2 regions of the Lactococcus taiwanensis genome follow, and region 1 is predicted to be linked to the other one. Evidence: predicted binding sites of a transcription regulator. Region 1 holds the regulator's gene; the other holds the start of a gene.
What was found. Region 1 encodes Rex, which represses fermentation and respiration genes when NADH is low (regulators of the CRP and FNR family bind a similar motif). Its sites were predicted from a motif close to TTGTGAANTANTTCACAA; they were not measured.
Positions count from the first base shown of each region.

Region 2: a site for Rex is predicted at 1,488-1,505, ahead of lpdA (dihydrolipoyl dehydrogenase). Genes of this name have one in related genera too.

Region 1 covers NZ_CP070872.1:1,062,596-1,066,024, reverse strand. The annotation lists gene JW886_RS05290 (ABC-F family ATP-binding cassette domain-containing protein) at 1-480, opposite strand, end outside; gene JW886_RS05285 (Spx/MgsR family RNA polymerase-binding regulatory protein) at 651-1,043, opposite strand; gene JW886_RS05280 (redox-sensing transcriptional repressor Rex) at 1,266-1,922, shown strand; gene JW886_RS09860 (hypothetical protein) at 1,977-2,624, opposite strand; gene JW886_RS05270 (CHAP domain-containing protein) at 2,759-3,429, opposite strand, start outside.
Region 2 covers NZ_CP070872.1:239,624-243,052, reverse strand. The annotation lists gene JW886_RS01240 (2-oxo acid dehydrogenase subunit E2) at 1-1,444, shown strand, start outside; gene lpdA (dihydrolipoyl dehydrogenase) at 1,554-2,972, shown strand; gene recO (DNA repair protein RecO) at 3,102-3,429, opposite strand, start outside.

The DNA of each region.
Region 1 (3,429 bases):
AATTTCTCTTTCCCACATTGCTTCATCAAAACGAAACCCATTTAAGACAGACTTAATTTCAGATTCATAAGTAAATCCATTTTTCATCCGAAATTCTTCTGATAAAGCATCGTAACGTTTCATCAAAGCTGTCAATTCCTCCCCAGCAAGTTCTCCCATTTGCAATTCCATCTGACGCAATTGCTTCTCCATCTGGCGAAGCAAATCAAAAACAGAAAGCATTTCGGCAAATATTGTCCGTGAGGAATTCAACCCGGTATCTTGAGCTAAGTAATTCATACTTAAATCTTTTGTTTTGGAAATCGTTCCACGACTGGCCTCTTCAACTCCAGCGATGATTTTAAGTAAAGTTGACTTACCAGCTCCATTTCGCCCAACTAAAGCAATTCTGGAGTGATCCTGGAGGCTAAAATTGATATTTTCAAATAAGGTGTCACCGCCGAAAGTCCGTGCAATTCCATTTCCTTGCAATAGTATCATTGTTTGTATCTTCCTTTTTATAACTGATCGAAGTTTCTTCAAAGCAGGTATATTATAACTGCTCCAAAGAAAGCATATGAACTGATTATAACATTTAACAAAGTCTTTTTGTAGTTTTTAAGAAAAGAGAAAAGTGTTCACTGAGCGAGTTGAACACTTTTCTTTAAAAATTATGCTAAAATTAAACGTTGTTTCAACTCCACCTTACGAACTTCCGTTGGTACAAAGGCACGAATCCCTTCCTCATTGAAACCCACTAACAAACGATTATCATCAAAGATAAGTGGACGTTTCAAAAGGCGAGGATTTTTCTGTATTAATCGGATAGCTTCTTCTAAGCTCAAACTTTCAAACTCTTGTTCCAAATTTAGATAGGTTTTTCCGCGTACAGCAATAATATCTTCCAAGCCATTCTCTGTTAAAGATAAGATTTTGATCAAGTCTTCTTTACTCATAACTGTAGAAGACAAATTTATTTCCATAAATTCTAGTTGACGTTTTCGAAGCCATTTTCTAGCTTTTCTGCAGGACGAACAGGAACCACTGAGATAAACTTTAATCATAATTTTCTCCTCATCTTTTTTTCATATTTCTATTCTAACATGAAAGACAAATTAAAGAAAGCGTTTTATGAGATTTCTTTAAAATTATATTTAGTTTTACATCTAAACTTCTGAAAAAAATTGAAAAAAACAATTTAGTTGAGTTTTTCACAAACTTTTGGTAAAATAATCACAAAACATATTATAAAATAAATAAAGTAATTATAAATTCGAGGTATCAACATGAACGAAAATAAAGTAAGTAAGAACTTACCCAAAGCAACTGCAAAGCGTTTGCCCCAATACTACCGTCTCTTCAAAAGCTTAGTTGACGAAAATATTTCTCGTACTAATTCACAACTGATTTCCGAAAAAATCGGCGTCGATGCTGCAACAATTCGACGTGATTTTTCTCTTTTTGGGGAACTGGGCCGTCGGGGTTACGGCTATGAAACTCAAACTCTACGCGATTTTTTCGGCGAACTACTCGGACAAGATCAGGAAACGCCCATTGCTTTAATTGGTGTCGGTAACCTTGGTCGAGCCCTTCTCCACTACCACTTCCAAGAACGGAATAAAATGAGAATCACTCAAGCTTACGATATTGCTGGGAATCCTTTAGTCGGAACACAAACCGACGATGGAATTCCCATTTATAATATTTCTGATCTAGAAAAAAATGTCAAAAAATCTGAAATAAAAACTGCCATTCTCTCCGTTCGAAAAGAAAATGCTCAAGAAGTTGTCGATGACTTAATCAAAGCAGGAATCAAAGGAATCTTAAACTTTGCACCAATTCGTCTTCACGTTCCATCAGACGTTGTTGTTCAATCTATCGATTTAACTAAAGAGCTCCAAACCCTCCTTTTCTTTATGGGAAATAATGAAAAAAATGAATAAGAAAACAGCTAAATCTAGCTGTTTTTTTTTGATGCTATTTTATAGCTTACCTTATTATTTAATCACTATCTCAGATATAATTTGGGAAGCTTGCTTATCAAATGAGGTAGGAATTTCAATCAATTGCGTACTATCCAATAATTTTTGTGACTCTTGTTTAACCCAAACCGGATCTTGAAGGTACCTCACGTCCTGGTAATGATTGGGATCTTTATAAAAATTAATCGTACCATTATGATTTGAACTATAGGTTACAGTACTAGTTCCAGCCATCGTATGATCATAACTAAAGGATAATGTTACCGTATCACGAGGTACAACTACAGAACCTGAAAAAGGAAAAACGGGGTGGTTGGTGCCGTTTTTAGTGACTTCAATAGAAACTGGTCGATGCTGGATCTTATAATAATTTAGCAATGTTTCCGTCACTCGTGCGTATTCAATTTGTTCAGAGCTATATCCTGATAAAGGAAAAGTACTACTTTTGGAGATATTTCCTGTACTGCTCTTCTCAGTTTGACTACCTGCCGTAGCATTATTTCTAGAACTTGATGTGCTTTTTGAACGAGAAAGAGATTTTTGAGTTGATGAACTGGTTACAGAATGTTTTTGAGTTTTTTCATCACTATTTTTTGTACTTGAGCAAGCACTAAGTGTAATTATACCCAGAAATGTTACCGACAAAAGTATCTTTTTTTTCATAATATAATTCTCCTAATAATACCCTTTGAAGTTAACATTAAAAATTGATAAAGTCAAATTTATTTTAATTGTTCACTATCAATTTTTTACATTAGAAAGAAAAAGAATACCTTATTTGTCAAAATCTGAACAAATCATTTTCCAATAATATATTTTAATTGTCCAGCTTCTTTTTTACTTAGGACTTGGTAGTCATATAATGTTTTATAACCTGTTCCAGACTGAGAGATGAGGATAGACCCATCAGAATGTATCTGTTCCACAAAAGCTACATGTCCATAACTAGCATCTGCCCCCAGCTGCCCCGCTTTAAAACTTACTGCACTATGAAGTTGTGGTGTGCTAGTTACCGTGTAACCCGGTTGGTTCTGCCAGTCTTTTCCATTGCCCATATATAATCCATAGTTAATACCAAATTCCTTGGCACGATTATAGACCCACCATGTGCATTGTTTATATGCATAACTTTGTGTGGAGTAATTATTGGTATTTATTGCGCGATCAATAGACCAGCCTTGCGGTAGTGTAGGAAGCGGATCAGAAGGCATCGTTTTCCAAGCAATTGCACCATATTTCCAACCATTTTTAAGGAGGTTATTTTGTTCATAAACATTTGTGGTATAGTTGTGACTACCTGACTGTGCATTCGGATTATAAGCAACATATAAGTTGACGCTCCCCCCCGAATAGAAAACAGGTTTGGCATTGTTATCCCATCGCCAACCAGCTTTGATTAAACTCTTAGCCTCATAATTACTCATAGTATAGTAATGATTCCCTCCCTTAACATTGGGATTATATACTC
Region 2 (3,429 bases), 820 kb from region 1:
TGGGACTGTTACTAAACTATTTGTTGAAGAGGGAACAACCGTAGAAGTTGATGCTCCTTTGGTTGAGTTTGATGGTGACGGTTCAGGCTCTTCTGCAGCCGCTCCTGCTCCTCAAGAAACAGCTGGTTCTGATACTGCTACAACTGATGCGCCTTCTGGAGAAGCTCAAATCTTCACGATGCCTGATATTGGTGAAGGAATGCATGAAGGAGATATCGCCAACTGGTTAGTTAAAGTTGGAGACGAAATTAAAGAAGATGATCCTGTTGCAGAGGTTCAAAATGATAAACTCATGCAAGAAATTCTTTCTCCATATTCTGGAAAAGTCACTAAACTTTTCGTTGAAGCTGGAACAACTGTAGAAGTTGGGGCTCCTTTGATTGAATACAATGGAAGTGGTGAGAGTACAACAACTAATCCTACTCCTACTCCAGCTCAACCACAAACAGCTGAAGCTCCTCAACCCACTCCTGCTGATTCGTCAATGACAAAAACGACTTCTACTGGACACATCCTTGCGATGCCTTCTGTCCGTCACTACGCTCGTAAAGCAGGGATTGATTTAACACAAGTTCCTGCAACGGGTCGTCATGGTCATACCACTTTAGCTGATGTTAAAGCCTTTGAATCTGGCAATGTTGCTCCTGCAGCAAATACAGCATCAGAAGCTGCTCCAGCACCTAAGGCTGATAAACCAGCAGCTCCTGTTGCTGAAAAAGCGCCAAGCGTTAAAGCAGGGGCTGGTGATCGACGTGAAGCAATGAATCCAACTCGTAAAGTTGTTTCTAAAGTCATGACTGCTCAACATACACACATTCCACCAGTAACAAACTTTGATCAAGTTGAAGTTTCTAAGTTGGTCAAACATCGTGCAATGTTTAAAGAAATTGCCGCTAAACAAGATATCAAATTAACTTATCTTGCTTATGTTGCTAAAGCTTTGGCCACTACTGCTCATAAATTCCCAGATATCAATGCTTCTGTGGATTATGAAAAACAAGAAATTGTTTATCACGAACACGTTAATGTAGGGATTGCAGTCAATGCACCGACCGGTTTGTATGTGCCGGTTATTCATGAAGCTGAAAATAAATCAATTCTTGAAATTGCCAAAGAAATCGCTGAGTTAGCTACTGCTACACGTGAAGGCACATTGAAACCACAGCAAATGCAAGCTTCAACTATAACAATTTCAAATATTGGCTCTGCGCGTGGCTCATGGTTTACACCTATTATTAATGGTTCTGATGTCATGATTTTGGGACTCGGCTCAATTGTTAAAGAACCAATTGTCAATGGAGAAGGTGAAATTGTCGTAGGTCAAAATATGAAATTGTCACTAACTTATGACCACCGTTTGATTGATGGCATGTTAGGACAAAGTTCTCTTAACTACTTGAAATCACTTTTGGCTGATCCTGAGTTTATGTTGATGGAGATTTAATAGGAAAATAACGAAAACGTCATTTTCCATCAGCTGACAAGTTTTGTCAGCTAGTTTACAATATTGTCAATCAATTTGACACTAATGTTTACAAGAAAGAGGATATATTATGGTTGTTGGTGCACAAGCAACAGAAGTTGATTTGGTTGTTATTGGTTCTGGCCCTGGTGGTTATGTTGCTGCCATTCGTGCGGCTGAACTTGGTAAAAAAGTTACAATTATCGAAAAAGATAATGTCGGTGGGGTTTGTTTAAATATTGGTTGCATTCCCTCAAAAGCATTGATTAATATTGGTCACCATTATCAAGAATCTTTGGAGGCTGCGGAAAAGAAAAATCCTTTCGGCCTTTCAATGAGTAAAGTAGAGCTTGATTGGGCTTCTGCTCAAAAATGGAAACAAGATAAAGTTGTCAACCAGTTGACAGGTGGCGTTAAAATGCTACTTAAAAAGCACAAAGTTGACGTGATTAAAGGAACGGCAGAATTTGTTGACAATAATACAATTAATGTTGAACAAGAAGATGGTTTCCAACTTTTACAATTTAATGATGTGATTATCTCTACTGGTTCACGTCCTATCGAAATCCCTTCTTTCCCATTTGGTGGTCGTATTATTGACTCCACTGGTGCTTTGTCACTTCCAGAAGTTCCTAAACATTTGATTATTGTTGGGGGAGGAGTTATTGGATCTGAGCTTGGTGGAGCTTACCGGATGCTCGGTTCTAAGATTACAATCGTTGAAGGATTGGATCACATCTTAAATGGGTTTGATAAAGAAATGTCTGATATCATTGCTAATCGCGTGAAATCTGCTGGTTCTGAAATCTTTACTTCAGCAATGGCTAAATCTGCTACTCAAACTGATAAAGATGTGACTTTGACGTTTGAAGTGGACGGAAAAGAACAAACAGTGACTGGTGATTACTTACTCGTCTCTATTGGCCGTCGCCCAAATACTGATTTAATCGGTTTGAACAATACTGATGTTAAGTTGACTGACCGCGGGTTGATTGAGGTTAATGAATCTTATGCAACAAACGTGCCCCACATTTATGCAATTGGTGATGTGGTGCCTGGTCCAATGCTTGCTCATAAAGCTTCTTTCCAAGCTAAAGTTGCTGCAGCTGCAATTGCTGGCGCTGAAGATGATGTCGATTTACACGTGGCTTTACCAGCTGTAGCCTATACGACTACTGAATTGGCAACTGTCGGTGAAACGCCTGAAACAGTGAAAGATCGCAAAGATGTTAAGATTTCTAAGTTCCCATTTGCTGCAAATGGTCGTGCCATTTCAATGAATGATACTACTGGTTTCTTACGGTTGATTACCGAAACTAAGGAAGGAGCCATCATTGGAGCGCAAATTGTTGGTCCTGGTGCATCTGACTTGATTTCTGGTTTGTCACTAGCGATTGAAAATGGATTGACTTCTAAAGATATCTCATTGACCATCCAACCTCACCCAACACTTGGTGAAGCGATTATGGATACAGCTGAATTGGCTGATGGCTTACCAATCCACGTTTAATAAAATTAAAAAACACTGACAGAGCTGTCAGTGTTTTTTTATAGTAAATTTCGATAAAGCTCATCCCCTTGAAAAGTTTTCCCTGTGGATAATTTTATTAGGAAAAGATTTTTGATCTTATCCACAGGCTCATTTCATAATATCCGCCCACGAACCTGGCTGCATGGAGTCCAAAAATTTCTTCGCCTTGAGATGAATACCCACATATTCATCATAGATCCCATCAATAAATTGCCGAATTTTTAATTTCATATCTGCTTTTATCGAGATTTTTTTGAGTTCATCTAAAGATATTTCTTGAAAAAGATTGACCAAATAAATCACATTCGGGTCAAGATGGCTCCGCCGTAAATCTTCATCAAAATGCCGGGAGCAAAGACAGCCACTAAATTTATAAGAAAAATCAAATGGTCCTCTAGTAGTATGACAAAAAGCACATTCTGCAAAATTTAAAGAA